DNA from 4 places in the Mesorhizobium sp. M6A.T.Cr.TU.016.01.1.1 genome. Region 4 is predicted to be linked to each of the others. Evidence: riboswitches for the same ligand, from Rfam matches in the RefSeq annotation. Region 4 holds a riboswitch; each other region holds the start of a gene.
The links. Region 4 has a riboswitch for thiamine pyrophosphate ahead of thiC (phosphomethylpyrimidine synthase ThiC). Riboswitches for the same ligand answer to the same signal wherever they lie in the genome.
Positions count from the first base shown of each region.

Region 1: it holds a riboswitch for thiamine pyrophosphate, as region 4 does, so the genes downstream of both, EJ075_RS18085 (ABC transporter permease) here and thiC (phosphomethylpyrimidine synthase ThiC) in region 4, are expected to answer to the same signal.
Region 2: it holds a riboswitch for thiamine pyrophosphate, as region 4 does, so the genes downstream of both, EJ075_RS20620 (YkoF family thiamine/hydroxymethylpyrimidine-binding protein) here and thiC (phosphomethylpyrimidine synthase ThiC) in region 4, are expected to answer to the same signal.
Region 3: it holds a riboswitch for thiamine pyrophosphate, as region 4 does, so the genes downstream of both, thiB (thiamine ABC transporter substrate binding subunit) here and thiC (phosphomethylpyrimidine synthase ThiC) in region 4, are expected to answer to the same signal.

Region 1 covers NZ_CP034452.1:3,782,938-3,790,537, forward strand. Annotated here, with positions in the region: gene EJ075_RS18070 (LLM class flavin-dependent oxidoreductase) at 1-1,205, opposite strand, end outside; gene EJ075_RS18075 (ABC transporter substrate-binding protein) at 1,202-2,215, opposite strand; gene EJ075_RS18080 (ABC transporter ATP-binding protein) at 2,212-2,973, opposite strand; gene EJ075_RS18085 (ABC transporter permease) at 2,967-3,767, opposite strand; TPP riboswitch at 3,897-4,009, opposite strand; gene EJ075_RS18090 (sulfite exporter TauE/SafE family protein) at 4,435-5,211, shown strand; gene EJ075_RS18095 (superoxide dismutase family protein) at 5,360-5,869, shown strand; gene EJ075_RS33745 (hypothetical protein) at 6,009-6,263, shown strand; gene EJ075_RS18110 (adenylate/guanylate cyclase domain-containing protein) at 6,429-7,600, opposite strand, start outside.
Region 2 covers NZ_CP034452.1:4,294,097-4,301,696, forward strand. Annotated here, with positions in the region: partial or broken gene EJ075_RS20610 (NAD(P)/FAD-dependent oxidoreductase) at 1-889, opposite strand, end outside; gene EJ075_RS34030 (hypothetical protein) at 892-1,017, opposite strand; gene EJ075_RS20615 (aspartate aminotransferase family protein) at 1,158-2,534, shown strand; TPP riboswitch at 2,881-2,992, shown strand; gene EJ075_RS20620 (YkoF family thiamine/hydroxymethylpyrimidine-binding protein) at 2,983-3,591, shown strand; gene EJ075_RS20625 (MBL fold metallo-hydrolase) at 3,765-4,736, shown strand; gene EJ075_RS20630 (alcohol dehydrogenase family protein) at 4,844-5,950, opposite strand; partial or broken gene EJ075_RS20635 (aspartate aminotransferase family protein) at 6,116-7,494, opposite strand; gene EJ075_RS20640 (NAD-dependent succinate-semialdehyde dehydrogenase) at 7,530-7,600, opposite strand, start outside.
Region 3 covers NZ_CP034452.1:2,628,781-2,636,380, forward strand. Annotated here, with positions in the region: gene EJ075_RS12580 (ABC-F family ATP-binding cassette domain-containing protein) at 1-1,380, opposite strand, end outside; gene EJ075_RS12585 (thiamine diphosphokinase) at 1,382-2,026, opposite strand; TPP riboswitch at 2,129-2,243, shown strand; gene thiB (thiamine ABC transporter substrate binding subunit) at 2,287-3,297, shown strand; gene thiP (thiamine/thiamine pyrophosphate ABC transporter permease) at 3,531-5,150, shown strand; gene thiQ (thiamine ABC transporter ATP-binding protein) at 5,147-5,920, shown strand; gene EJ075_RS12605 (M48 family metalloprotease) at 6,220-7,600, shown strand, end outside.
Region 4 covers NZ_CP034452.1:3,231,911-3,239,510, forward strand. Annotated here, with positions in the region: gene EJ075_RS15570 (PD-(D/E)XK nuclease family protein) at 1-4, opposite strand, end outside; gene EJ075_RS15575 (hydroxymethylpyrimidine/phosphomethylpyrimidine kinase) at 476-1,291, opposite strand; gene EJ075_RS15580 (thiamine phosphate synthase) at 1,282-1,887, opposite strand; gene EJ075_RS15585 (thiazole synthase) at 1,884-2,657, opposite strand; gene thiS (sulfur carrier protein ThiS) at 2,659-2,856, opposite strand; gene thiO (glycine oxidase ThiO) at 2,825-3,826, opposite strand; gene thiC (phosphomethylpyrimidine synthase ThiC) at 3,823-5,658, opposite strand; TPP riboswitch at 5,762-5,878, opposite strand; partial or broken gene EJ075_RS15605 (aspartate 1-decarboxylase) at 5,996-6,252, opposite strand; gene EJ075_RS15610 (hypothetical protein) at 6,879-7,142, opposite strand.

The sequences.
Region 1 (7,600 bases), 550 kb from region 4:
AAGCTTTGCAGGTCGCCGGGCATGACGGGCGCCATGACGTTGAAACCGTCGGCCGCTCCGCCCTCGAACCATTGCTGCATCGTGTCGGCGATATCGCGGCCATCTCCAACGGCAAGCAGATGACCGCGGCCAGCTGCGAGGCGCATGAGCAACTGGCCCAGGGTCAGCCTGTCCCGCCTTGCGATTCCAACCAGCACGCCGACCCGGCTCTGGCTGGACTGGTTCGGCCGTGTGTTCAACGGGGGCGGTAGCGGCGCATCGAGATCGGCATTGGTTAAATCCTCGCCAAGGAATTCGCCGAGCTTGGCAAGTACGTGGTCGGTTACGGCAGAGCCGTTCAGTTCTGCCAGCCGCTCTTCGGCTGCTTGCCTGGTATGCGCGACGATCGGCACGATCCCCGGAAAGACCAGGATCGTGTCCGGATTGCGCCCTCTGTCGGCCGCTCGTGATTTGATGTCGCGATAGAAGTCCTGCGCTTCCGTCAGCGTCGCCTGGACGGTGAACACGATGTCGGCGTAACGGGCGGCGAAGGCGCGGCCAGCTTCCGACGAGCCGGCCTGCGCCAGGAGCGGCCGACCTTGGGGCGATCGCGGCACGTTGAGCGGGCCCGCGGTGCGCACGAACGGACCGGCGTGATCGACGGGCCGGACCTTGTCAGGATCGAAGTATCGCCCGGCGGCCTTGTCCGGCGTCCGCGCATCGGGAGCCCAACTTTGCCAGAGCGCTATGGCTGCGTCGACCACGTCGGCTGCGCGGGCATAGCGCTCGTCATGCTCCGGCATGGCGTCCAGTCCGAAGTTACGGGCCTCGAGCACGTTGGACGAGGTGACGATGTTCCAGCCCGCACGGCCTTTGCTGATGTGGTCGAGAGAGGCGAAGCGCCGGGCGAGGTGGAAAGGGTGATCGAAGCTGGTCGATGCAGTCCCGATCAGTCCGATCCTGCTGGTGACGGCAGCGATCGCCGATAGGATCAGCAGCGGATCCATCGCGTCGGAAAGATGCCGATCGGCGCCACCCTGCAAGGCCAGCACATCGCCGAGGAACAGAGCGTCGAAATCGGCAGCCTCCGCGCGCCGGGCGATATCGACCCAGTAGGCCAGGCTGGTCGAGGCAAGCGGGTCGCTTTCGGGCATGCGCCAACCGGCCTCGTGACTGCCGAGGCCGAAGATCACGGCATTGAGATGCATGAGCCGCGGCGGGCTCATTTTTGGTCGGCCAGATAGGCGTTGCTGTAATAGGCTGCGAAATCGGGTCGTTCGCTGACCGGGTTTCCATCGCCGTCGCGCAGGATTTCGGCCTTGAACAGGTAGTCGCCGATAGCCTCCATCTTTGCGGGATCGATCGTGCCGATCGCCCCGGCGGGGCTTTGCAGATAGTGGCCGTCGACCAGCGCCTTCAGTGATGCCTCGATCAACGGACGGTTGGTCAGCACGTCGCTGTTTGCTCCGATCAGCATATCAGCCGCTTCTTTCGGATGTTCGACGGCGAAGGCGTAGCCGCGCCTGGTCGCGGCGATGAACGCGGTTGCCGTGTCCTCGTTTTTCTCGAGGTAGGCGCGGCTCGAGCCAATGAAATTGGTGTGTTGGTCGGGCACGCCGAAATCCGCGTAGCGGAAGGCGCGCTGGGCCTTGCCGTCAAGCTCCGCTTTGATCCCCTCCCAAGTGTAGACTTCGAGCGTAAAATCGACTGCGCCATTGGCCAAGGCCTCATAGGCAGAGGTGCCCAGCGTCACCGTTTCGAATTTGCCCTCGCCTCCATCATGGCGGATGATGGTGCCGATCAGCGCATTCTCCCAGGCGCTGCCGAAACCGCCATAGGTCAGGCCGTCCAGGTCCCTGGGGGATTGTATATCGGCGCGGTCCGCATTGAAGGCCAGCCTGCCGGTTTCCGTCTGCATGATGGCGTAGGTAGCGACGAGGTCGGCGCCGGCCGTGCGTTGGGTGAACAATCCTATGGATCCCAGTATACCGAAATCGGCCACGCGGTTGGCGATCAGCGTACCGGCCGCAGTGTCGGTATAGGGCAGGATCTGCACGTCGAGCCCGGCCTCAGCGTAGAAGCCTTTCGCCCGGGCGACATAGAGTCCTACATGGTTTGTGTTCGGCGTCCAGTCGAGAGCGACGGTGACAGTCTGCTGGGCACAGACGGATGTGACGGGTCCGAGCCCGGTGATCAATGCGGCAGCGATGAAGAGGCGTCTTGAAAGCATGGTCATGTCCTTTGGGCGGGCTGTGGATCGAGAAGCGTATGAAGGATGTCGGCTTCGATGGCGCTGGCTTCCGGCGAGGCAAGATCCTTGCGCGGGCGCGGAAGAGGTATGGCGACTTCGCGCAGCACGCGGGCAGGGCGGCCGCTCAGCACATAGATGCGGTCGGACAGGAAGACCGCCTCGCGGACATCGTGGGTGATCAGCAGCACGGTCCAGCGGTGTCGGTCCCACATCGTCTGAAGCCAGCGCTGCATGCCGGTGCGCGTGAGGGCGTCGAGTGCGCCGAACGGTTCGTCGAGCAACAGCATGGCGCGGTTCTGAACGACGGTACGCAACAGCGCGGCGCGCTGGCGCATTCCGCCCGAAAGCTGCGCCGGATACTTTTGCTCGAAGCCCGCAAGGCCGAATTCGCCGTAGAGCGGCGCCACCTTGTCGCGCGCCGCCTTACGGGACATGCCCTGGACTTCCAGGCCGAGCGCGGTGTTGTCGATAACCGTGCGCCAGGGCATCAGGGCGTCGTGCTGCGGCATGAAGGCAAACGGTCGGCGCGCGTCGGCCAGTGGCCGCCCGTCGAAGTCGATGCCGCCGTCGTGGCCTTCGAGACCGCCCGTCAGCAACCTGAAGATCGTGGATTTGCCGGCTCCGGAGGGGCCGAGGATTGAAACGAATTCGCCCGGCTCGACATGCAGGGTGATGCCGGCAAGCACGTCGACATCGCCAATACTTTTGCTGATCTGGCGCAATTCCAGCCGCCTGTTCATGATTTTCGCGCGGCATCGAGCCGTTCCCATGGCATGGCGGCGCGCTGGATCAGCACCGTGGCGGCAAACAGGGCCAGCGTGAGCAACGCGCTGACCAGCACGGCCGCGAGCACGAGATCGGGCCGGAAATTGTTCTTGGCGTTGAGCATGTAGATACCGAGCCCTTTGGCCGCGCCGGCATATTCCGCGAAGATGGCGCCGACCACAGCATAGGTGATCGAGATGCGCAGCCCGGCGAAGAAATAGGGCAGCGAGGAGGGCAGGCGGGCCAGCAGGAAAATGCGCATGCGGGAAGCGCCCATCGAACTCAGAAGCGCCGAGATGTCCCGATCCGTCGATTCATAACCCTGCACCAGCGCGACCAGCATGGGAAAGAAGGTCACGAGCGCGACCAGCATGATCTTCGGCGTCAGCCCGAAGCCGAACCAAAGAACGACCAGGGGGGCAATCGCCACCAGCGGCAGGATCTGACTGATAATGAATACCGGGAACAGGGCGCGGCGCAGCGGCTTGAAGAAGTCGATCAGCACCGAAAGGATGAAGGCAACGGCCAGCGAGCAGGCGAAACCCGCCAATGTGGCGCTGATGGTCGGCACGGTGTTGTCGAACAGCGCCTGGCGCTGCTGGATGGCTTGGGCGAGGACTCGTGACGGCGCCGGCAGCGTAGTGGGCGAGATGCCCGAGATGCGCGCATAGAGCTCCCAAGCCAAAACCAGCGTGCCGACCGATAGCAAGGCCGGTCCGACCTTGGCGAACAAGGCTGCGATTCGCGGCGCAACGGAGAAAGACTGGGACATGCGAGACCTCCGGCGCGAAAGATCAGCGCGGGGTCGGGCCGTTGGCCGCGACCGTGAGGTCGATCGTGATATGGTCCTCGGGCGGGCCCACGAAATCGCCGGACATCGGAAAAAGAAAAATCTGTGCGCCAGAAAACATCGCCCGCCTCGCTCCGCTGGTATTATCCAGATCAGCTCTAGGGTTTACGGGCTTGCAGCCCATCTCTCAGCCCCGACGATACGGAGCACCCCTGTGGATGGCGGCAATTAAACAGATAAAGGGTGGAGCTGCAAGTATGCGTCACGACCCGTGAAACCCTAGGTCAGAGGCGGCTGCCTCAGCAGTGGTCGCTCAGGTCGTCTCGCTACCGCATGGCATCATCAAAGATAGCATCGCTTGAGCGATTGGCATGGTCTTTCGAGGACGGTAGATTAATGCGCGGCTTCAACTTAAGAGGGTGCTAAACCTGGCAACCTGTTCGAGATCGCTCTCAATATTTTGAGAGTCTACATGACTTTGAAGATATGAGGAAAGGCGTCGGTCGAGCGCACAGTTTCCCGTTCGTCGTCACCATTATCGATGCCAGGCGTTTAGTGAATTGTGGAAGCATGAAGACGCAATTGCATATGTTGCACGCGGCGGGTTCCTCTTCGCCAATTACGACCCGCGCTTTTATCGGAGAGCCAAATGCAAGAATTTCTTCTTTTTGCGTTCGTGGGGTTTGTAGCTCAAGCCGTGGACGGGGCTCTCGGCATGGCCTACGGCGTTGTTTCCTCGACAACACTACTGGGGTTTGGCGTGTCTCCTGCACACGCTTCGGCTTCAGTTCACGCTGCTGAGCTGTTTACCACTGCGGCCTCAGGTTCGGCTCACCTCTATCACCGCAACATTGACTGGAAGCTTTTCTGGCGGCTGATGCCATTTGGCGTGATCGGCGGCGTCCTCGGCGCTTTTGTGCTCACCTCGTTTGAAGGAGCCGTCATGAAGCCGTATGTGACCACATACCTTGCGCTGGTCGGAGCTTGGCTCCTGTTCCGTTCATTCCGGCGGATCCCAAGCAATCCGGTCCCGGCAGGCGTGGTACCTCCCCTTGGGCTTGGTGGTGGATTTCTCGATGCCGCAGGCGGTGGCGGGTGGGGACCCATAGTGACGACCGGGCTTCTCGGTTTTGGCGGGACGCCCCGCTACGTTATTGGCACGGTAAATGCCAGCGAGTTCCTCATCACGTTCTCGGTGTCTCTGACCTTCTTGTTTGCGTTACTAACGGGCCATTGGGAGGAGGCTGGGGGGCTGATGGAAAATCTAATCCCCGTTGCCGGCTTGATCCTTGGCGGCGTGGTCGCAGCGCCGATGGCCGGACTGGTAGTGAAAACAATCGTTGAAAAGACGCTTCTCAGGCTCATTGGTATTCTCATCATACTGCTGGCAGGTTGGCAAACCGCGGAACTCTTCGAATTGGTGTAAACCAACGTCGTGAAACTTCACTTATACACGGAGACTATCGAGTTCTACGCATCACCCGCTTCTCTGGCGGCCGTGCCGGAGACATTCCCAAATGGAACGAAGAGGCCCCGTTGTTGTTTGGGGTCCTTGTACAACCGGAGGCCAACTGATGAAAAATTTGCTTGCAACAACAGGATTGGCGCTGGCGGTCGCGATGCCTGCAGCGGCTCAGGACACCGCGACCGCGAAAGCCGAATTCGTCAACATGGCTGGCGAGAAGAACGGAACGGCCACGCTGACCGAGACAGCGCAGGGTGTGCTGATAGCGTTGGACGTAACAGGACTGCCGGCGGGTGAATGGGTCGCGTTCCATGTTCATGAAACCGGAAAGTGCGACCATCAGACCGGCCATGACTCGGCAGGTGGGCACTTCAATCCGACGAATGCCGAACATGGATATCTCACTGGAAAAGGCCCGCACGCGGGCGACATGCCAAATCAGCGGGTCGGCGCCGACGGCGTTTTGCGTGCCCAGGCTTTCAACAGCATGGTCAAACTGGACGGTGGAGAAACGGCAATACGAGGCAAGGCATTGATGATCCACGGCGGACAGGACGACTACAAAAGCCAGCCTGCCGGTGATGCCGGAAATCGTCAGGCCTGCGCCGTGATCGAATGAGAAACCCAGCGATGAGTAGAGATCCGTCCGACATATGATCTGACCGGCTCTTCAGCCTCGGCGGCCAAGTAGTGGTACATGGTTGGAGCCTCTAGCATGAGGACAAGCCAGACGATAAGCTCGTGCGCCTGCCGAGGAATTGACGACAGCCATCGCGCCGAAATTGGCCTTTATTTCGCGACTGCTGGATGATTGCATGAACGAAACTTCTCCTATGGGCTTGTCCTCCACGGGTCTTGCCCAGTCAGCCATTTCCGCCCGCGGCCTCGTCAAAACGTTCGGCAAGCTGCGCGCCGTCGATGGTATCGATCTCGATGTGCCGCGCGGCATGATTTTCGCCATCCTGGGCCCGAACGGCGCCGATCACCGCACCGGTTTTCGTGGCACCGGGTAAGATAATCGCGGCGCTGAACATCGCCGCCCCGGAAAACCGGGTGCCGGAAGAACGCATAAGCGAACTGGGCGACATGGTAGCCCAGGCCGCCCATCGGATTTCCGCCGCCCTTGGCTTTCGCTCGCCGGCTGCCAATGAGGTAGCGAGTTGAGCCGGTGCCAAACATCATACGACTTCCTCGGCAGATCGCGACGAGGCGTACATCTCCGGAACGGTGAAAATCGACACCTCGCCCTTGAAGCCTTGCAGTTCAAACACACCTGCCTGCACAACTGGCATTGATGCTCCCTGCGCAAATCCGGGACCAAGCACCAGAGGGATCCTCAGCTTTTTGGTCGTTGACTCGAGCCGTGCCGCGCGGTTCACCGGCGAGCCGATCGCGGTGTAATCGAAGCGCCGTTCGGAGCCGAAATTCCCTACGGAGCAGATGCCAGTCTCGATGGCGACGCCGATTTCGATGGAGGGATGCCCGCGCGCGGCGAAACCGGCATTTTCGCGCTTCACCCGTTCGATCAGGGCAAGCCCCGCCTCGAGCGCGCGCTCGCGATGATCTGGCTGATCAAGCGGCGCGTTCCAGAAGGCTAGCACGGCATCGCCCATGAACTTGTCGATCGTCCCGTCGCGCTTGAGTATCTCATCGGTCGCAAGGCCGAGAAAGTGATTGACCACCTTTCCGATTTCTTGGGCACCGAGTTGTTCGCTCATCGTCGTGAAGCCGCGTATGTCACTCAGCAGGATTGTGATCTCGCGCTTTTCTCCGGACAGGATCGCTTCGGTGTCCGAATTTGCGAGGCGCTGCACCACGGAGGGCGACAGATATTGGGAAAACTGCCGTGCCAGGGTGGACCGACGCTGCTCGCTGCGCCTGTAGAGGACATAGCCTTCGAAGCCGGCTACGAGGATCGTCGCAAGCGCCGGCTGCAATGGATCATAGAGTGCACCCTGCAGGCTGTATTCGAGAGCGCCGAACGCGAAGGGCGTGGCAGCCAGGAGCGCCAGAGCGAGTGCGCCGAGCGCGACACGCTCGGCGAGCACTCCTGAAAGCCCGATGAAAACGATGCCACTGAGGACCAACCACAGCCGCTCCAGCGTACGCGCTAGCGTTGGCTCTACAAGATAGCGCCCGGCAAGGATCTGGCCGATTGCATCAGCGTGGATGTCCACGCCTGGTCGCGCCGGACGCGTCGGCGTGGGCAGATACTGGGTCAATCCCACGGCCGACAGATCAACAATGGCGATGGCGTTCCGCAGCAGCGGATTGCCGCGGCCCGAAAGGATATCACTGGCAGATATGCGCGGCGTGTTAGTGTCGGTTTCCCAGAGGCGGATGCTGCCCT
Region 2 (7,600 bases), 1.1 Mb from region 4:
GCTCGCCACGCGTTGGATCTACCTGATAGTCGAGTTGATCCGTCCATTCGACGTCCGGCCCGAAGCGGGCGACGCCGTCGAGGTCGAGCGTCAGATGCACACCGAGCCCGCCGGATTCGGGGATGGGATAGACCAGCCGCGAGAAGGGCGCCCGGCCGGCGACCGAAAAATAATTGCCCTTGGCATAGCGAAGTTCCGGCACGAATTGCGGGTCGAGCCCGTCAAGCGATCGGGCAAGCGTCGTGGCGCCAAGCCCGGCGGCGTTGATGAAGCGCGCGGTGGCGATTTCAAAGCGCTCGCCGCTGGTGCTGTCGATGGTGTCGAGCACGATGCGTCCACCATCGACTCGCTCACCCTCGATGCGACCGGCGACAATGCGGGTGTTGAGGCTGAGTGCCGCCCCGTGCTCCTCTACGTCGCCCCGCAAAGCAAGCATCAGGGCGTGGCTGTCGATGATGCCGGTGGCGGGCGACAGCAGGGCGGCCGTGCACCGCAGCTTGGGCTCCAGCGCGCGTGCCCCTGCTGCGGTCAAGGGTGTCAGGTCGCCCGCGCCGCAAGCAGAGGCGTTGGCCAGAATGGAAGCAAGCACCGGCTCCTGTTCGGCATCTGTGGCGACGATGAGCTTGCCGCAGCGCGCATGCGGAACCGCCCGCTTCTCGCAATAACGGTAAAGCTGTTCCCGGCCTGCCACGCAGAGCCGGGCCTTCTGCGATCCGGCCGGATAGTAGATGCCCGCATGGATGACCTCGGAATTGCGCGAGCTGGTCCCGGTGCCGATGGCGTTCTCGGCTTCGAGGATCAAGGTGTCCAGGCCGCGTTGCGCCATCTCTCGCGCAATCGCGAGGCCAATGACGCCGGCGCCGGCGACGATGCAGTCGACATGGTCCATGATCAGGCCACCTCAGCCTTGTAGTTGTGCCTGCCGGTGAGCCGTTCGACGATCACGATCCGGCGATGCGCATAGGCGGCTCCGCGCAGGTTCTCGCGTTCTGCGACCTCGAAGCTGAAATTCAGCATGTCTGCGTCCACCCGCCAGCCCTTCCGAAAGGGCTTGACACCCTTACGAGAAACAGATGCATCCAACAGCATAATGCAAGAGGCGATGCGCGCCGAAACGGCGGCAGGGCCTAGTCCCGGCATGCAGGACAGGAACCATCATGGACGCACGCCCGAATTCTCCCGAAGCCCGCGACATCAGCTACCACATGCACGCCTACACCAATGCCCGCAAGCATGAGGAGGCAGGGCCGCTCATCATCGAGAAGGGCGACGGCATCTATGTCGAGGATCTGGCCGGCAACCGCTACATCGAGGCGATGGCCGGGCTTTGGAGCGTTGCGGTCGGCTTCTCGGAGAAGCGGCTGGTCGATGCGGCGGTGCGCCAGATGTCCAAGCTGCCTTACTATCACGACTTCGGCTCCAAATCGCATTCGCCGCTGATCGATCTCGCCGAGAAGCTGGTGCAGATGGCGCCGGTGCCGATGAGCAAGGCGTATTTCACCAATTCCGGCTCCGAGGCCAACGACACGGCCATGAAGATGATCTGGTACCGGTCGAATGCGCTCGGCCAGCCGGCACGCAAGAAGATCATCAGCCGCATTCGCGGCTATCACGGCGTCACCATCGCCTCGGCAAGCCTGACCGGCCTGCCCAACAATCACATTTCCTTCGACCTGCCGATCGCCAGTGTGCTGCACACGTCGACGCCGCACCATTGGCGCGAGGCGCTGCCAGGCGAGAGCGAAGAGCAGTTTTCGAGCCGGCTTGCCGACGACTTGGAAAAGCTGATCCTGGCCGAGGGCCCGGAAACCATCGCCGCCTTCTTCGGCGAACCGATCATGGGCGCCGGCGGCGTCATCGTTCCCCCGGCCGGCTACTGGGAGAAGATACAGGCGGTGCTGTCGAAATACGACATCCTGCTCGTCGCCGACGAGGTCATCTGCGGTTTTGGCCGAACCGGCGAGATGTTCGGTTCGCAGACCTTCGGCATCAGGCCTGACATCATGGTGCTGTCGAAGCAGATCTCTTCCTCCTACCTGCCGATCTCGGCCCTGCTGATCAACGAGAAAATGTTCGAGCCGATTGCCGACGAAAGCAATCGGATCGGCACCTTCGGTCATGGCTTCACCGGCGGCGGCCATCCCGTCGCGGCGGCGGTCGCGCTCGAGAACCTGAAGCTGATCGAGGAGCGCGACCTTGTCGGCAATGCGCGCACGGTCGGCGCGCATATGCAGAAACGGCTGCGCAACCTCGCTTCGCACCCGCTTGTCGGCGAGGTGCGTGGCGTCGGCCTGATCGCGGCGGTCGAACTGGTCGGCGATAAGGTGACCAAGACGCCGTGGGAGACGGCCGGCGCGCTGGGCGGGCTTGTCAACGGCTTCATGCAGCAGAACGGCGTCATCTCGCGCAACATGGGCGACGCGCTGGCCTTCTGCCCGCCGCTGATCATCACCGAGCCCCAGGTCGATCAGATGATCGACGCGTTTGAAAGATCGCTCGAAGCCGCGGTCAAGCAGGTCGGATCACAGAGCTGATCAGGTCGTCCAAAGCCAGAGCTGAATGGGCCTTGGTGATTGGCGAAGCCGAAGCGGTATCCAATCTCCCCCCTTGCGGGGGAGATGTCCGGTAGGACAGAGGGGGTGTGAAGGATCGCCAACTTTCGACTTCAGCCTTGCCAACCCGAATCAGCTTGAGGGCGCGGCTGCGATCGATTGACAGGTCGGAGGGAAGCACCCCCTCTGCCTGCCGGCATCTCCCCCGCAAGGGGGGAGATCGGCAGCTTCGGCGGCGCCGCCAAGCTCGGTAATTGGTCTGAAGCGATTGCTGGGAACGATTGCCCTGGGCCACACTTGAACATCCGTTGCGCGGGTGCTACGTCGCCCATATCGACAGGGGCGCTCCGTATTGCCGGGGCTGAGATGGTGGGTGCAAGCCTTCGGTCCCTCAAGCTGATCTGGGTAATGCCAGCGGAGCGAGGCGACCATGTTTTCAGGTGCACAGATTTCCCTGTATCCGATGTGCGACGATTTCGTCGGCGTCATCCTTGGGGCGCTTTCGGCGCTCGATCCGTATCGACCGAATTTCCGCATCGAGACCGACGACATCTCGACGCTGATCGTCGGCCCGCCGGAACAGCTTTTCCCGGCCATGCGCGACCTCTTCGCATCGGCGGCGGCGAGTGGCGTGCATTGCGTGTTGTCGGCGACGGTGTCGCGCGGCTGTCCGGGCGAGCCTGACGATCCAATCTGCACACCGATTTCCGGCAGCAGCCACGAGCTGTCCCTGGCAGAGCGCATCGGCGCGGCGCGGGCGCATGTCGATGGTGCGAAAAAACTCGGACAAGAGGTCGCCGCGCAGTTCTCGCTCTATCCGCTCGGCGAGGGCCATCACATGGATGAGATCTACGGCTGCATCGACTTCCTCAAGATTTCGGGCGTCTTCGACAGGTCGAAGAATTTCTGCACGAAGCTGAGAGGCGATGCCGGACCGGTGTTCGCGACGCTGTCGGAAGCCTTCCTTCGCTTCGGCGCGCCGCAAGGCCATGTCGCGCTCGATCTCACCGTGTCGGCGAACAGCCCGAGTCCTTGTTAGGGCGTGTCGATATTCGGGGTGGGCGACGACGTCGATCGGCCGGCCCTCGGCCGCCACCGCGGCGGGATCGCGCTCAGGTGATGTCTCAGTTTAACTTGCGGCTCACGACCCAGCCGACCTTGTGCAGTGCCGACCGCCGTTGATTTGCTCGATCATTCCGTCAGCGGGGAAGGATGTTCGATATTTCGCGTCGCGACCTGACACTTGGCGCAGCCGGTGCTCATGCTGCGTTTGGGCTCCACAAGCCGATCACGTTTGTCGACGCGGCCCGCGCTCAACACGCCGTCGCTCAACCTTTCCGAAAATACAAGGTTGGCGACATTGAAGTCTTTTCTCTGATTGATGGCATGCGTGACGTTCCCCTGCGGGAGGGTATGGTCAGGAATGTCAGCGTCGAACAGGTCAAGACGGCGTTGCGTGGTGCCGGTTTTCCCGACAATCAGGCGCCCCTGCGGTTTATCGTCATGGCGCTAAAGCTGCGCGATCAAGTGGTCTTGATCGACTCGGGTACCGGCGGTCATCCGATTTATGGTGAGGGGAACGGCCGGCTATTCGAGAGCATGGCTGCGGCGGGCCTTGACCCCAAGGCAGTCAAGACAATCCTGATCTCCCATCTGCACGGCGACCACATTTATGGCCTCATGAACAATGAGAGCAATGCGCAGGTCTTCCCGGATGCCGACATCGTGGTGCCCGCCGAGGAATTGAAATGGTGGACGCGCCCGGGAGTCGAGTCGATCGATCTCGGACCGACGCGCAAGGGCCTCGCTCAGCGCATTCAGGCTACGGTGGCTACGTGGAAAAACGTCAGGACCTTTGAGGGAGAACCAGAACTCCTACCTGGCGTGCACGCCGTTCAGGCCCCCGGCCATAGCCCGGGAATGGTCGCGCATCTGGTCACCTCGGGCGGCAAACAGCTCCTGATCAGCGCTGACGTGGTCAATCTTGCGCCCCATGTTTCAACAAATCCCGAGTGGCAGCTTGCTATCGACCAGGATCCGCAAATGGCCGTCGAAACGCGAAGGAAGATCTTCGATCGCGCGGTCGCCGACAAGCTCACCATTTCGGGTACTCACTGGTTGATGCCGAACGTCGGCACGTTGTCCAAGGATGGCAACGGCTACGTATTCGCAGCCGAGGGGTAAAATCACACTACCCGCTGCCAACTGGACGACGACGGCTGCCGCGCCGGACGAACCGGTCGGCGTCAGACGTCGAACGCAGAACCAAGCGAGAGCGATAATCTTGGCTATCAACGGGTCGCTGCGAGATCCGAAATGGCGTCTGGAACGACCACCAGCTTGCCGACGAAATCCTTGGCGATGAAATCCGCTTGGGCGCGGTGGAAATCGGAGAGCCTGTAGACGCCGCCGACCAGCGGCCGGATCTTCTTGTCTTCGATGTAGCGAACAATACGGCGGAAGTCGTGCCGCGTGCCCTGGCTCGAGCCGTGCAACTGCAACTGCTTGAGATACATGGTGCGCAGATCGAGCTGCACGACCGGGCCGGCAATTGCGCCGGCTGTGGTGTAGCGGCCTTCGGGCCTGAGGATGCGCAGCAGATCGTTGAAGATCGCGCCGCCGACCAGATCGGCAACCACGTCGATCGGCTGGCCGCCGGTTGCCTCATTTACCGCAGCCGGCAGGTCGGCCACACCCCGGGTGATCACCGCCTCGGCGCCGATGTCGAGCACGGCCTGTTCCTTGCCCTTGCCGACGACTGCATAGGGGACGGCGCCGCGCGCCCGCGCCAGCTGCACGATGCCGGAGCCGACGCCGCCCGACGCGCCGGTGACCAGCACGCGCTCGCCGGCCTTCAATGCGGCGCGTTCCAGCATCTGCTCGCCGGTGAGATAGGCGCAGCAGAAGGTGGCGAGTTCGACATCGGTCAACTCGGTGTCGACGACATGGGCGTTCTCGGCCGGCACGGTCTGATACTCGGCATAGCCGCCGTCACGGCCGTGGCCCATATAGTCGATGTCGGCGAGTGAATCGTCGTCGCGGTTGTAGATGGAGAAGTCGACCATCACCCGCTCGCCGATACGGTCCGGCGAGACACCATCGCCGACTGAGACGATGTGGCCGACCGTGTCGGTGCCCTGGATGCGCGGGAAGCTCAGCGTGTTGCCCTGACGCCGCCAGGTCGATACGGCGGCAGCATCTTCCTCCGTGCCATAGGCGCCCTGTCGCACCCAGACATCGGTGTTGTTCATGCCGCAAGCGGTGACCTTGATCAGCACTTCGTCAGGGGCGGGCGACGGCACTTTCACGTCGGTGCGGTAGACGAGCTTTTCCGGTCCGCCGTGACCGATCAGCTGCACGGCGGCCATGGTGGCGGGGAGGGAGGGATGAGAGATCATCGATTTAGCTTCCAGATATTGCAGGTTGGCGCTGCCCCTCACCCTTACCCTCTCACCGTGAAGAACGGGGAGAGGGGGTCGCCAGCGCTGGTGCTTGACCCTTCTCCCCGTTTACGGGGAGAAGGTGCCGGTAGGCGGATGAGGGGCAGCGCCAACCGTCGAAAGTTAGAGATTGGCAAACACGCTCTTCACCGCATCCGCCGTCTTCGACACGACGATGTCGGCCTCTTCGCGCGTCAGGCAGAGCGGCGGCGCGAAGCCGAGAATGTCGCCTTGCGGCATGGCGCGGCCGATGACGCCGCTTGCCGCAAGGGCGGTCGCGACCTGCGGCCCGATCTTCTGCGAGGCGTCGAAGAACACGCGGTCGTCCCGGTCGGCGACGAACTCGATTGCCGCCAGCATGCCGTCGCCGCGGACGTCACCGACATGTTTGTGGCCGCCGACGGCTTTCGTCAGTTCGGCGCGGAAATAGGCGCCGGTCTCACCGGCGTTGGTCACCAGGTCCATCTCGTCGATCAGCTCGAGATTGGCGACGCCGGCGGCAACGCAGATCGGATGCGCCGAATAGGTCCAGCCATGGCCTATGCTGCCGAGCTTGTCGGAACCCTGCACCAGCACCTGCCAGACCTTGTCTGCGACGATGACGCCCGACAGCGGCGCATAGGCCGAGGTCAGGCCCTTGGCGATGGTGATCAGGTCGGGCTTGATGCCGTAATGGTCGGAGCCGAACATGGTGCCCAGCCGGCCGAAGCCGGTGACCACTTCGTCGGCGACCAGCAGCACGTCGTACTTCTTCAGCACCGCCTGGATTTTTTCCCAGTAGAGGGCGGGCGGCGGCACGATGCCGCCGGTGCCGAGGATCGGCTCGCCGATGAAGGCGGCGATCGTGTCCGGGCCCTCGGCCAGGATCATCTCTTCGAGCTTGTCGGCGCAGTGTTGGGAAAACTGCTCCTCGCTCATCGAGCGGTCGGCGCGGCGGAAATAGTAGGGCGCCTCGGTGTGCAGGATCGGCGCACGCGGCAGGTCGAAGGCGTTGTGGAACAGGTCGAGCCGGTCAGCGACCCGTCATGACGCCGGGAGCCGTGATAGCCGCGCCAGCGCGAGATGATCTTCTTCTTCTCCGGCCGGCCGAGCACGTTGTTGTAGTACCAGATCAGCTTGATGTTGGTCTCGTTGGCGTCGGAGCCGGAGAGGCCGAAATAGACCCTCGACATCCCTTGCGGGGCGCGGTCGATGATCATCTTGGAGAGCGTGATCGACGCCTCGGTGCCGTGGCCGACATAGGCATGGTAGTAGGCGAGGTTCTTGGCTTGCGCGGCGATGGCATCCGCGATTTTCTGGCGGCCATAACCGACATTGACGCAGTAAAGCCCGGCGAAAGCATCGATGCTCTTGCGCCCATTATTGTCCCAGATGGTGACGCCTTCGCCGCCGGCGATGATGCGGGTCGGGCTCTCGCCGCGCGCGTGGGTGCCCATATGGGTCGAGGGATGGAAGAAGTGGTCGCGGTCCCAAGCGGCGAGTTCGTTGGACTGGTCGAGCATCTTTTTTACTCCTAAGGAAAAGTGTGGGGCGCGGCCTAGGCCACATCCAGGCAGAGGTATTTGAGATCGGTAAAGGCTTCGAGCCCATGGCGCGAGCCCTCGCGGC
Region 3 (7,600 bases), 600 kb from region 4:
GTCGTGGCTGACCAGGATGACGGTGCCGGCAAAACCGGCGACCAGCTCCTGCAGCAGTTCCAGCGTCTCCATGTCGAGATCGTTGGTCGGCTCGTCGAGCACCAGAAGGTTTGCCGGCCGTGCCAGCACGCGGGCCAGCAACAGCCGCGCTCGCTCGCCGCCCGAAAGCTCACGCACCGGCGTGCGCGCCTGTTCCGGTTTGAACAGGAAATCCTTCATGTAGGAGACGACGTGGCGCTGCTCGCCATTGATGACAAGGTTCTCGCCGCGTCCGTCGGTGAGGTATTGCGCCAGTGTCTCTTGCGGATCGACCGCCTCGCGCTTCTGGTCGAGTGTGGCGATCTCCAGATTGGTGCCGAGCCGCACCGTGCCTGAGTCCGGTTTCAATTCGCCGGTCAGCATCTTCAAGAGCGTCGTCTTGCCGGCGCCGTTCGGCCCGACCAAGCCGACGCGGTCGCCGCGCTGAATACGGGTCGAGAAGCCCTTGACCACGGTGAGGTCGCCAAAGCTCTTCTCGATGTTCTTGGCCTCGATCACCAGCTTGCCGGATTCGGCGGCGTCGCTGGCCACCATGGTCGCCGCGCCCTCGGCGCCGCGATGGCCACGAAAGCGCTGGCGCATGGTCTGCAACTCGCCGAGCCGGCGCATGTTGCGCTTGCGTCGCGCCGTCACGCCATAACGCAGCCAGTGCTCCTCGCGCACGATCTGGCGGCCGAGCTTGTGCTGCTCGCGCTCTTCTTCTTCCAGCACCGTGTCGCGCCATTCCTCGAAATGGCCAAAACCCTTGTCGAGACGGCGGGTCTGGCCGCGGTCGAGCCAGACGGTGGCGCGTGACACGCGCTCGAGGAAGCGGCGGTCGTGCGAGATGACAATCAGCGCCGAAGAGGTGCGGGCAAGCTCCTCCTCCAGCCACTCGATGACCGACAGGTCGAGATGGTTGGTCGGCTCATCGAGGAGGAGAATGTCGGGCTCCGGCGCCATGACGCGGGCAAGGGCAGCGCGCCGCGCCTCGCCGCCGGACAGATCGTTCGGTCGTTCCTCGCCGGACAGGCCGAGATGCTCCATCAGATAGGTGGCGCGGTAGGGGTCATCGGCGGGTCCAAGCCCCGCCTCGACATAGGCGCGGACGCTGGCGAAACCATCCATGTCTGGCATTTGCGGCAGGTAGCGCACTGTCGCCGAAGGCTGGCGGAACATCTCGCCGTCCTGCGGCTCGATCAATCCCGCAGCGATCTTGAGCAACGTCGACTTGCCCGAGCCGTTGCGGCCGACCAAAGCGATCTTGTCGCCCGCCGACGCTGTCAGTTCCGCCCCGTCGAGCAGCGGCGTGCCACCAAAAGTCAGCTTTATCCCGTCGAGATTGAGAAGTGGCGGCGCCATGTCAGCTTTCAGGTAGGGGAAAAGGATGGGCGAGCAACAGCGCGCGGCCGCTGCCCAGCGCGATTTCGAGCCGGCCCTTGACCTCGTTGGAAATGGTCAGCGATGAGCCGAACGCGACCTCGACGTGGTTCAGCGGCCATTTGGCGCCGGTAACGGTCAAGCCGGAAAGGTCGGAGAAGCCGAGGATCGAAAACAGCGTGCTGTCGGCGTAGTCGAAGCCGGTCTTTCCGGGAAGCAAGGGGATGCCTTCCTGGGCGCCGCTGGTCAAAAGCACCTCTATGCCTGCCTCGGCCAGCCGGATGCTGAGCGCGAGGTGCAGGAAGGCGTGGTCGGTGCGCTTGCCGCCGAACGCGCCGGCGAGCACGAGCCCGGTCGCGCCGCGTTCGAGCGCAGCGGCGATAGCCAGCTCGCCGTCGGTCTTGTCCTTTTCTGCCGGAAACACCTGGCGGGGCACGGCGGCCAGATCGTCCGGCAAGTCCGCCGGCACCGAATCGAAGTCGCCGACCCAGAGTTCCGGCGTCAGCTCCAGCGTCCGGGCATGGCCGATGCCAGCGTCGGCGGCGATGACACGGGAGCCTTCGACCTGGCGGTCGACCAGCGGCGTGCGGATAAGATCGCCGCCAAGCAGGATGGTGAATTTGCTCATATGCGTGGCCCTTACCAGCCCTGCTTGCGAAACGGAAGGCCGCGCTCCAGATGCCCTGCAAACTTCAGCTTGCGCAGCACTTCGGCCGGGCCTATGTGTCGAAACGCTCTAACGGGGTGCTGGACGTGATCTTCGCGGACCAGCTGAGAGGCAACCATGCCAACCCGCTGAACCTGATCCGGTTTGTACCGGCGGAGGGATTAGACGTTTCGGACAGCCCGACGCCTCAATTCCTTTCAATGTGAACGAAGGAGGCGCCGATGCGCACGTTTTCATACTCTCTTGTTTCGGCAATGCTGCTTGCCGCGTCCGTTCTCGGCACCGGGCCAGCATCCGCGCAGGAGAAACTCACCGTCTATACCTATGAGAGCTTCACCGCCGACTGGGGTCCAGGCCCCGCGGTCAAGAAGGCCTTCGAGGCGGAATGCGGCTGCACTCTCGATTTCGTTGCGGTCGCCGACGGCGTCGCGCTGCTCAATCGCGTCAGATTGGAAGGGGCCGCGACCAAGGCCGACATCGTGCTCGGCCTCGATACCAATCTGACGGTGGAAGCCAAGGCTACCGGCCTGTTTTCGCCGCATGGCCCGGTATCGGACGTCAAGGTGCCGGGCGGCTGGAGCGACGATATTTTTGTGCCGTTCGACTATGGCTATTTCGCCGTCGTCTACGACACCGAAAAGCTGAAGACCCCGCCGAAGAGCCTGAAGGAATTGGTCGAGGGCGATGCCGATGAGAAGATCGTCATCCAGGATCCGCGCACCTCGACGCCCGGTCTCGGCCTGCTGTTGTGGGTGAGATCGGTCTATGGCGACAAGGCGCCGGAAGCCTGGGCCAAGCTCAGGGCAAAGGTGCTCACCGTGACGCCGGGCTGGAGCGAGGCCTATGGCCTGTTCACCAAGGGCGAGGCGCCGATGGTGCTGTCCTACACCACGTCGCCGGCCTATCACATGGTCGCCGAAAACACCGAACGCTATCAGGCGGCGTCCTTCGAGGAGGGCGAGTACCTGCAGATCGAGGTTGCCGGCATCACCACGACTGGTGCGAAGAACCCGCTGGCGGAAAAGTTCCTGGCCTTCATGACCGGTCCGAAATTCCAGAACGTCATTCCCGAGACCAACTGGATGTTTCCTGCCGGCAAGACCGACAAGCCGCTCAACCCAGCCTTCGACAAGCTCGTCAAGCCGACCAAGGCCTTGCTGTTCAGCCCCGAAGAGGTCGCCGCCAACCGCAAGGCCTGGGTCGACGAATGGCTGGCGGTGATGAGCAAGTAGCTTCTGATTGACGATGATCACTCTACGGCGCCCCCCTCTGTCCTGCCGGACATCTCCCCCACTTGGGGGGAGATCGGCCATCATGCCGGCTTTCGCCAATCTCCGACATTGCCGGAATGAGCGGAGCGCTGAACCTGCCAATCTCCCCCCTCGTGGGGGAGATGTCCGGCAGGACAGAGGGGGGCGCGAAGGAACGCAATCCTCGCTAAGAATCTCGAATCTGGTGGTCTAGCGTGCAACGCGCGCCATCATCGGATTCCCGCGTCACAGCTGGCATTCTCGCGCTTGCGGCAATAGCACTTTTGATCGGTGGAGCGTTCGCCGGGCTCATCGTCGAAGGCGCCCGCGACCCGTCCGGCGCCGCGTCGGCCTTCGACCCCTATCTCTTCCGCGTTGTCCGTTTCACCTTATGGCAAGCGCTTCTGTCGACACTGCTGTCCGTCCTGCCGGCGCTGCTCGTTGCGCGGGCGCTGTCGCGGCATCCGTGGTTCTTTGGCCGCGGCCTGATCCTGCAGCTCTTCGCCGTGCCGCTGGCGCTGCCGGCCATCGTCGCCGCGCTCGGCATTCTGGCCCTCTATGGCCGTGCCGGCTATTTCGCCGGCCTGCTCAGCGCGATTGGCGGTCAGGGTTGGCCAGGCATATACGGCCTGTCCGGCATTCTCGTCGCCCATGTCTTCTTCAATCTGCCGCTGGCCACGCGGCTGTTCCTTGAAGCGCTGGGGACAGTGCCGGCCGACCAGTGGCGGCTGGCGAGCCAGCTCGGCATGGGCGCCAGACCGGCCTTCCGGCTGATCGAATGGCCGACGTTGCGCGCGGCATTGCCGGGCGTCGCCGGGCTTGTCTTCATGCTCTGCATTACGTCCTTTACCATCGTGCTCACGCTGGGCGGCGGGCCGCGCGCGACGACGCTGGAGGTCGCCATCTACCAGGCACTGCGTTTCGATTTCGATCCTGCCCGCGCGGTGACGCTGACACTGTTGCAGATCGCGCTGACCTTCGTCGTGGTGCTGGCATTGATGCGGCTCGGCGCCAACACTGTCGGCGACGCCAACCTGCCGGTGGCGCCGCGCCGGTATCTTTCGCCCGGCATCGCCGAGACCGTGCTGAACGCCGCATTGATCGTTGTCGCTTTGCTGTTCGTCGCCGGGCCGATGGCGGCCACGGTGATGTCGGGCCTTGGCGCCGATCTCGGCCGGCTGGCGGGCGAGAGCGCGGTGCGGCAAGCGACGCTGACCAGCGCCATGCTCGCCTTGCTGGCGGCGCTGCTTTCGGTGGGGCTGTCGCTGTCGCTCGTCATGGCACGACGGGCGCTGACCTTGCCCCGTCGCGTCGGCGCCAAGACGCTGCTCGAACACGCCACCGATACCGGCGCCGGCTTCGTTCTCGTCGTGCCGCCCATCGTCATCGGCGCCGGCTGGTTTCTGCTCCTGCGCACCGTCAGCGACATCTTCGCCATCGCCCCTGTCATGGTCGTCGCCGTCAATGCGGTGATGGCGATGCCGTTTGCCATCCGCGCCATTCGTCCCGGCTATGATGCGGCTAGCGAACGCCACGAGCGGCTCTGTTTGCTGCTTGGCATCTCGGGCTGGAGCCGGTTCCGTCTGGTTGACTGGCCGTCGCTGCGGCGGCCGCTCGCCACCGGTTTCGCCTTTGCCATGGCACTGTCGCTCGGCGATCTCGGCGTCATCGCCCTGTTCGGCAGCGATTCCCTACAGACACTGCCTTATCTCTTGCTGGCGCGCATGGGCAGCTACCGCACGTTGGATGCCGCAGGCCTAGCGCTGCTGCTCGGCCTGGTCTGTCTTGCGCTTGTGCTGGCCGCGGACTGGCTGGGGCGGGGAGAAAAATCATGATGCTCAACAGCGCTGAAAACGGCACGGCCGTGCGGCTGGAAAAGGTTTCGTTCAGCTATGGTGAAGCGCCGTTTTTGTTCGATGTCGAGTTCGCCGCCTCGAAGATCACCGCGATCATGGGGCCGAGCGGCTCGGGAAAGTCGACGCTGCTCAATCTGGTGGCCGGCTTCGAGACGCCGCGATCGGGCCGCGTGCTGATCGGCGGCGCCGATGTCGGCGCCAAACCGCCTTCGGCGCGGCCCGTGTCGATGGTGTTCCAGGAAAATAATCTCTTTGCCCACCTTTCGGTCGAACGAAATGTCGGCCTCGGCCGCTCGCCGTCACTCAGGCTGACCGAGGCCGACCATGTCGCAATCACGGGGGCAGTCAAGCGCGTCGGCCTTGCCGGAAAGGAACAGCGCCTGCCGCGCGAACTCTCCGGTGGCGAGCGGCAGCGTGTCGCGCTCGCCCGCGTCCTGGTGCGCGACCGGCCGGTGCTTTTGCTCGATGAGCCGTTCGCCTCGCTCGGGCCGGCCTTGCGCGATGACATGCTCGATCTGGTAGCCGGCGTCCATGCGGAGCGGCGCATGACGGTGCTGTTCGTCACGCATCAGCCGGAAGACGCCCACCGTATCAGCCAGGACTTGGTGTTCCTGGACAATGGCACGGTTGCCGCGACGGGGACTGTCGCCGATTTTTTTACCAAGGCTGGACCGGTAGCCTTCCGGCGCTATCTCGGTGCAGGTCCGTTTGGCCAGGGATCACGAGATGTTGCCCGGAAGCGGACATAATTTACGGCCAAACCGGCTTCACGCGACGTGGCGTTTGCTTGCCTTGGTCAAAGTAGTGTGGCTAGGTCCTCCGATACTGGTCCGGCACAGGCTGTGATTTGCCACTACGGTGCAGCGCGTGCTCGTGGGCGCGAAGGACGCTGTGGCAGTTTGATTTTTGCGCATGATCCTTTCTGAAAATCGATGCCCGATTTTCGGGGTCATGTGCCGAGACCCGAAAGGAAGCTGTTCTGCCGACCGGCACCGACAGAGTGAGAAGGAAACCGCTGGCGCGCTTCCTCGCGCTGGCCGGCTTTGCCATGGCGCTGGCAAGCTGCCAGATGTTCACGCCTCCGGACGTTCAGGAATCCGGCTTCCAGCCTTCCAGCAAACCGATCACGGTCGACAATGTCGCCGCTAACAGCAAGCTCGCCGAAATGGCGAAGGCGCAGCATCCGCGTATCCTCGCCACCTATGGCGGTGAATATTCCGATCCCAAGCTCGAGCGCATGGTCGCCAAGGTCGTCGGCCGCCTGACCGTGGTGTCGGCCAACCCGACCCAGACCTACCGCATCACCATCCTCAATTCGCCCAACGTCAACGCTTTCGCATTGCCGGGCGGCTATCTCTACATCACGCGCGGCCTGTTGGCGCTGGCCAACGATTCGGCCGAGCTCGCCGCGGTGATCGCGCATGAGATGGGCCACGTCACTGCCAACCATGGCTTGCAGCGCCAGCAGCTTGAGGCCGAGGAGGGGTTTGCTACGAAGGTCGTCTCGGATGTGCTCGGCGACAGCCCGACCGCCAAGGCGGCACTGATCCGCGGCAAGCTGCGGCTTGCCCAGTTCTCGCGCAATCAGGAGCTGGAGGCCGACGGCATCGGCATCAAGTCGATCGGCGAGGCGGGCTTCGATCCCTTTGCCGCCGGCCGCTTCCTGCAGTCCATGTCGGCCTACACCGATTTCCGCTCGATCAGCGGCGCCACCGACGCCAGCCTCGACTTCCTGGCGACGCACCCCAACACGCCGCAGCGCATCGATCTGGCGCAGCGCCATGCCCGCCAGTTCGGCGCGCCTGGCGTCGGGACGCGCGACCGTGACCCCTTCCTCGCCGGTATAGACGGCCTGCTCTATGGCGACACGCCGGAGGAAGGCTATGTGCGTGGCGAAACCTTCCTGCATCCGGGGCTCGGCGTGTCATTCTCGGTGCCCGGCGGCTTCATCATCGACAACTCGGCCGCGGCGGTGACGGCAACCGGGCCGGGCGACATAGCGATCCGCTTCGACGGCGTTTCGATCGACAAGAGCCGCCCGCTGACCGACTACATCCGCAGCGGTTGGGTGGCTGGTCTCGACGAAAGCAGCGTGCGCCAGGAAACGATCAACGGCAACGAGGCGGCGACGGCGCATGCCAGCGCCGAGGGCTGGCAGTTCGACATCGCGGTGATCCGCGCCGGCGGTCAGGTCTACCGGCTGTTGACGGCAGCCCCCTCCGCCAGCACCTCGCTGGACGCCGTGGCGCGCTCGGTCAGCGGCTCGTTCCGTATCTTGAGCGCGGCCGAGAAAGCGGCGCTGAAGCCGCTGCATATCCGCGTCGTCACGGTGCAGCCCGGACAGACCATGGGCTCGCTCGCCGCGCAGATGGTCGGCGTCGACCGCAAGCTCGACCTGTTCAGGGTGCTCAATGCGATGTCGCCCGGTG
Region 4 (7,600 bases):
CCATGGTGAAAAGGACATTTGTTGCGGCGCTGCAAGCCGGTAATCCGACGGTAGATTCGGACGTATCCTAGATCAGGGACCCCGAACTACAAGGCTGCCCTGTACAAAAGCAGTGAGAACCTTTTCAGATTGCGAGCGGTCGCAGGACCGTAGCAGCGATGCGGGAGTCTCCTCTAGCGTGGTCAGCGATATCAACCTTCGACATCGGGGAGGCGAGCAGAGGTGGCTTGATGATTTATTTTGGAGTGGCAGCTTAGTGGTAGTTCTGCTCGAATAGCGGACTGACAGCTTCCGGCCCCTTCCAGGCATTCACAATGCCGGCCGGTCGCCGAACTGACCCAGAGCTGTTGACGTCGAAAACACATAAGCCGCTAGATGTTCGCCTTTTGTGCTTCCAAAGTCGCATAAAAGGGCAGTGTGGAACACAGCGTTGTAAGGATGGCATAGAGAAGCAGTAGCCCCTTCTTTAGTCTCGCTACGGGAAAAATTCTGGAAAATGGGTCTGCTTGGCTGGACGCAGAACGTTGTGCTTATTCAGCCGGCATTTCTGAAGCTTCTCGAACACAAACAGCTTGCCTTCGCGCACGCCGTCTTCGAGCGGCTTCGCCTTCGCCAGATGCGCCGCAATCGCGCTGGCCAGCATGCAACCTGTCCCGCGCATCGATGTGGCAAGCCGCGGTGCATCGAAGCGGATTGGTTGTTGATCGGAACGCAACAGAATATCAGTCGACCGGGGTCCCGACGCATGCCCACCCTTGATCAGCAGGGCTTGAGGACCGGCGGCCAGCAATCTTTGTCCTTGTTGCAGCGCTCCGTGCTCATCCGATGCCAGTTCGGAGCCAATAAGGAGCGCCAGTTCAGGGAGGTTGGGCGTGACAATGCAGCAAAGCGGCATCAGATCGCGCTTCATGGCGGCGATAGCGCCTGCTTCTAGAAGTGGGCGGCCTGAAGTGGAGGCCAGCACAGGGTCGAGTACTGCCGGCACTTGCGGAAATTTGCGCAGCATTGCGGCAACGGCAACAATGATCTCGGCAGTCGCCAGCATGCCGATCTTGATTGTGGCCACGTCGTTGGCCTGCAGCGCGGCGCACATCTGATTGGCCACCAGGCTGGGAGGCGAATGATGGATTTCGATCACGGCGTCGTGCGTTTGCACCGTTAGCGCTGTGACGGCGAGACAGGTGCGCACGCCAATGGCAGAGATCGTCTCGATGTCGCGTGCTATTCCAGCACCCCCGCTGGAATCTGATCCGCCAACGACAAGCACATGCGGTTCTCGTCTCATCGCCATCGGTCCGTCTTTTCGATCCATTCTCGCGTGCGCGCTTCAGGGTCGGAGCTCAACGTGATGTCCGTGACCACTGCGGCGCTGTTGGCGCCGGCCTCAAAGACGCCGTCGAGGCGGTCGGGGTTGAGGCCGCCGATGGCGACCAATGGGATCGGCGCCACCCGCCGCTTCCACTCGCTGATCCGCTCTAGCCCTTGCGGTGCCCACTTCATTTTCTTCAAGATGGTGGGATAGATCGGACCGAGCGCGACATACTCGGGCTCGGCAAACATGGCCGTTTCCAGCTCGACATGATCATGCGTGCTCAATCCGAGCCTGACGCCGGCTGCCCGTATCCTCGAGAGGTCGGCCGTTTGCAAATCCTCCTGGCCGAGATGCACGAAATCGCAGCCTTCCTCGATTGCCAGGCGCCAATGATCATTGACGATGAGCTGGCTTTTGTGTTGGACACACAAGGCCTTCGACTTGCGGATCTCCGCGCGCAGCCCGGGTTCATCCATGGCTTTGATGCGAAGCTGAACCAGCTTGACGCCGAGCGGCGCCAACCTTTCGATCCAGGTGGCGCTGTCGACGATCAGGTAGAAGGGATCGAGCTTCATGAAAAAACCGCTCTGCCGAATGTCGGCGTCGACGGCACCGCGACCTCGCGCGGTTCGAGCATTCCGGAAAGAAAGGCTTCACGACCGGCTTCGACCGCCTTGCCGAATGCTCGCGCCATGCCCACCGGATCGGCCGCCTTGGCGACCGCCGTGTTCAGGAGCACGGCGTCAAAGCCCAGTTCCATGACGGTCGCCGCGTGCGACGGCCGTCCGAGCCCGGCATCCACGATCAGCGGGACGCCAGGGAAATGTCTGCGCATCGAGCGTAGCGCCATGATGTTGATCGGCCCGATGGCGGAACCGATTGGTGCGCACCACGGCATCAAGACCTTGCAGCCCGCCGCAAGCAGCCGCTCGGCGGCAACAAGGTCGTCGGTGGTATAGGGGAATACCGAAAAGCCGTCCTCGGAAAGAATGCGGGCGGCTTCAACCAGGCCGAACACGTCCGGTTGTAGAGTGTCGTGGTTGCCGATCACTTCGAGCTTGATCCAGCTCGTCCCAAACACTTCGCGCGCCATTTTCGCGGTTGTGACCGCTTCCTTGACGGAGTGGCAGCCTGCCGTGTTGGGAAGGACTCTCGTGCCAAGCGAGCGGATCAGCGACCAGAATTTTTCGCCGGCCCTACCGCCTGCCATCTCACGTCGCAAGGAGACGGTCACTACCGACGTGCCTGACGCCGTGATCGCATCGGCAAGGATGGCCGGCGAAGGATACTGAGCCGTGCCGAGAAGCAGGCGGGAGGGAAGTGTCGTCCCGAGAAGATCGAACATGCTAGCCTCCCTGCATGGGCGAGAGGATTTCGATCCGGTCACCGTCGCTCAATCGAAACTCCGCCCGGTTGGCCTTGTGCACGAGGTCGCTGTTGACGGCCGTTGCCAGCCAATCGCCCTCATAGTCGAGCGCGGCAAGTAGCTCCGCCAGCGTGGTGGCGGCAACCTCATGCGCTTCGCCGTTGACCATTAGTTTCATGGGCAAGCTCCTTGGTTCTGTTTTGACTGAAAACCAGGTCGGCAGCCTGGCGCGCCATGGCGGGGGCGAGGAGAAAGCCGTGACGATAGAGCCCGTTGATTGCTATGATCTCGCCGTTCGTTTCGACGCGCGGCAGGTTGTCGGGAAAGGCCGGACGGACGCCGACACCGGTTTCAACGATCTCGGCCTCGCTCAAGGCCGGATAGAGGGCATAGGCGGCACCCAGCAGCTCCATCATCGATCGCGCCGTGACCGGTCCTGTGGACTGGCTTTCGATCATCGTCGCGCCAACCATGAAACGGTGATCGGTACGCGGCACCACGTAGAGCGGAAAGCGCGGATGAAGCAGCCGGACCGGGCGTGACAGCGAAATGTCCGGCGTGCGCAGGATCAGCATCTCGCCGCGAACGCTGCGCAGCCCGTCGTCTTCTGCCGCCATCCCCGTGCAATCGATCTGACGATCGAAGCCGGAAACATGCCGGGCGTCGGTGCCGAAGTGGAATTCGACACCCATGGCTGCAAGCTTGTCATGAAGTGCCGCCATCGCCTGGCGCGGGTCGAGATGAGCCTCATCGGGGAAGAACAGTCCGCGCCGGAAGCGGCCGGCGAGATCGGGTTCCAAGAGTGCAATCTCGTCTTCATCGACACGCCGATGGCCGGACGTGCGGCTGGCGAACCGGTCAAGCTCGCCCGCATCCCGCGGTGCAGCAACAACCAGCGTTCCGGCCTGTGTCAACTGGCCGGACAGAACTGCATCCCACCAGCCGGCGGCATCGCGTCCGAGATCCAGCACTGGCTGCTCGGCGCTTTCACACTCGCACCATGGCGCCAGCATGCCGCCCGCGAACCACGATGCATTGCCGCCAAGGCCATGCCGGATCTCGGCGACTGTGACCGTCGCGCCGCGGGCGGTGAGTTCGAAGGCCGCGGTGAGGCCGGCAACGCCGGCCCCTTTGACCAGCACCCTCATGACGCTTCCGGCGCCTCTGGCATGACCCGTACGCCGGTCTCGTCTACCGGCAGGTAGAGATCGCCGCCATCGCGATATTTCGCCGCCATTGCCCCCATGCCCTCTTTCTGTGCCTCGGCGCGGATGTCGTGAGAAATACGCATGGAGCAGAATTTCGGCCCGCACATCGAGCAGAAATGTGCCATCTTGTGCGCCTGCTTGGGCAAGGTCTGGTCGTGGAAGGAGCGCGCGGTTTCGGGGTCGAGCGACAGGTTGAACTGGTCCTCCCAGCGGAACTCGAAGCGCGCGCGGGAAAGGGCATCATCCCTGACTTTCGCGGCCGGATGGCCCTTCGCCAGGTCGGCTGCATGGGCGGCGATCTTGTAGGTGATCACGCCAATCTTGACGTCGTTGCGATCGGGAAGGCCGAGATGCTCCTTCGGCGTGACGTAGCAGAGCATGGCGGTGCCAAACCAGCCGATCATGGCGGCGCCGATGCCCGAGGTGATGTGGTCATAGCCCGGGGCGATGTCGGTCGTCAGCGGTCCAAGCGTGTAGAAGGGCGCCTCGCCGCAGACGGCGAGCTGCTTTTCCATGTTCTCCTTGATCTTGTGCATCGGCACGTGGCCGGGGCCTTCGATCATTACCTGGCAATCCTTCGCCCAGGCGATCTGCGTCAGCTCGCCAAGCGTTTCCAGCTCGGCGAATTGTGCTGCGTCATTGGCGTCGGCGATCGAGCCGGGACGAAGACCGTCGCCGAGCGAAAAGGACACGTCATAGGCCCGGCAGATGTCGCAGATTTCGGCGAAGTGCTCGTAAAGGAAGCTTTCGCGGTGATGGTGCAGGCACCATTTGGCCATGATTGAGCCGCCGCGCGAGACAATGCCCGTGACCCGGTCGACGGTCAGCGGGATGTAATGCAGCCGCACACCGGCATGGATGGTGAAGTAGTCGACGCCTTGTTCGGCCTGCTCGATCAGCGTGTCTCGATAGACCTCCCAGCTCAGATCCTCGGCGATGCCGCCCACCTTCTCCAGCGCCTGGTAGAGCGGCACCGTGCCGATCGGCACCGGCGCATTGCGCACGATCCAGTCGCGGATGTTGTGGATGTTGCGGCCGGTCGACAGGTCCATCACCGTATCGGCGCCCCAGCGGATCGCCCAGACCATCTTTTCGACCTCTTCGGCCATCGAGGAGGTGACCGCCGAGTTACCGATATTGGCGTTGATCTTCACCAGGAAATTGCGGCCGATTATCATCGGTTCGCTCTCGGGATGATTGATGTTGGCGGGAATGATCGCGCGTCCGCGTGCCACCTCATCGCGCACGAACTCCGGCGTGACGAAATCGGGGATGGCCGCGCCTAAGGCTTCGCCGTCGCGCTGCAGCTTGCCGCGCGACATCTGACGGCCGAGGTTCTCGCGGATGGCGACGAACTCCATTTCGGGGGTGATGATGCCGGCGCGCGCATAGGCAAGTTGGGTCACCGCCTTGCCTGCCTTGGCCCTGAGTGGCCGGCTGCGAATGGGAAATTCCGGCGTCAGGCGCTCACCGGTCACAAATCCGTTGTCCTCCGGCCGCACGTGGCGGCCGTCATAGGCCTCGACATCGCCGCGCGCGGTGATCCATTCGTGGCGAAGCCGGGCAAGACCGTTTTCAATGCTGGTTTCGACAGCCGGGTCGGTATAGGGGCCGGACGGATCGTAGACGGTGACGGGCGGCTCGCCCGCTGTCGGATGGACGGAGATTTCGCGCACCGGCACCTTGATCTGCGGGTGGAGGATGCCGGATTTGTGGATCTTGCGTGAGGCGGGCAGCGGTCCCGTCGACACGGCTGGGGTGAGGGCATTCATCTTGAGGCTCCTTTGCTCATGCATTGGAGACCCAGTTCTGTGCCGGAAGGATGAAAAGACGCTTCTGTCGACCTGCCGAAACAGGACCTCGGGCATAAATTCCCGCAAAGCGCTTGCACCGTCCCTACGCCAGTATGAACTGGATCAGGTTCAACGGGTCACTGCGCCGCGAAAGCAAGCAGTATCTCAGCCCCTTGCCGGGACTCCCCTGGTGAATGCGTCAGGTTGGACGGGCCGACGCTATCTTGTCAAGCGCATTCGGGCGCCTTCGGCCGGTGGCGATGACCGGCGGCCTGTCAAAACCGGGCGGAGAGCTCGCGCATGCATCGGGGACAAGTCACGCCCCGGAGACCAGGGCTGGAATGGCCAAAGCCTCTTTCGCTTCGTGAAGGATGGAGAAACTGTATCGGCCATGTGCGTCGGATCGACCGAGTAGCTCAGGCGGTCACGGATGTGGTTATCCTGGTCGAAGGTGACGATTCGCGGCTTCAGCGAGGTGATTTGCACCTCGTCCAGGTAGATGGAGTTGCAGATAATGATCTGGTCGTCGGGCTGGCAGGTGCGGGCGGCCGCTCGATTCAGGATGCAGCATCGGCGGCGTTCCCGATACCAATGACATCTTGCGGGCAACTTATGCAATCACCGGCTTCGTAAAACCCGACGGCGGCGGCCGTGTCCTGGCGCTGAGGATGTGCCGCTGTTCCAGCAGAGAAATCGCGTGGGCCGCGGAGTTTTCGCTCTGCGAGGAAGAGTTGACGCAATCGTTTAGCTTGCTTGCAGATCGTACGACCGCCTTTGAAAGCAACTAAGCTATTGCATTGACATGTTGGTGCGGCGATCGATCGCTACATATCCGGCCGCCATTATCCGAGTATTGATCCGCCTGCTGTTGGCGTTGCCGTACATGGCAATCCCTGCGGGGTCGTTGGCGGCCGGGTCGGCCGTGCCCTCCAGTCTGAATTCCCCTGCCGAAAACTTCCCTGGCTTGGCTATGCATGCGGTAGATGAGATCGCCGCCTACCGCGACCTGGTCGAGGAAGGCATCGACGCGAAGAATATCGCCGCCCAGTTCGGACAGTCTGGTTATCGCCATGCGTCAGCGGCTCAGACTTGCGGTCTCGAGAGCGGCCTTGCGGGTCACCTCCCTTATGATTCAGATGTTGGAAGACGGCTTCTCGTTACCCAATAGAAATGGCGACTACGGAACGCGATCGCGGCCATCAGGAAACACCTGTCTTCGGCTCAACCTCGACATGGCGTCCGATCGACCGCAGATATACAGCTATCTCGTCCATGAGATGATCGCGTTGGCCGTAGATTTCAGCAATCCTACGCAGCTGTGGCTCGACGGCCCTCCGTTGCGCCGGCGTCAAATCAGCATCGCCAAAGACGTATCCCAAGTTGCCAATCGCGCAAATGTTGCAGCCGGCGTCCACAACTGCTTGCACGAATGCGGGAATGTCTTTTTCTTGCATGGTCTTCATGTCGAATCTCTCGTGAATGGCGTGCTCGCGCCCCCATGCTGCCTTTTCAGCGTGTCCTCTGGGCGGCGCAAGCCTTGAGCGTGATTGTGCCCGGGCAACCTCGACTATCCCGTCTGCCACGCTCTTTAGAGTCGGTGGGGTCTGGTGATCGCAGGCTGGGCCACTCAAAAGCCTGCAAGAAGAAAGTCATGGCGACCATTGCTCAAGATCGCAAGGGTGCGTGCAAGACCTTCCGTTGGCAGTCATGCACGCCCACTCAGAGAGAGTCCGGCCGCGGAAATTCTCCCTTATTCGTAAGAAAGCTCATTGAGCAACTGGGCATTGAGCAACTGGGTCTCACGTCGCGGGTCTCGTGTGCTTCACAGCCGAAAATAGGGTACCGCCGTGGCAATTCTCGAAAAGTGCAGGTTACCTCGTTCAGGACACGGCGGATTGCCTTCCGACGGCACCCTTGCTGC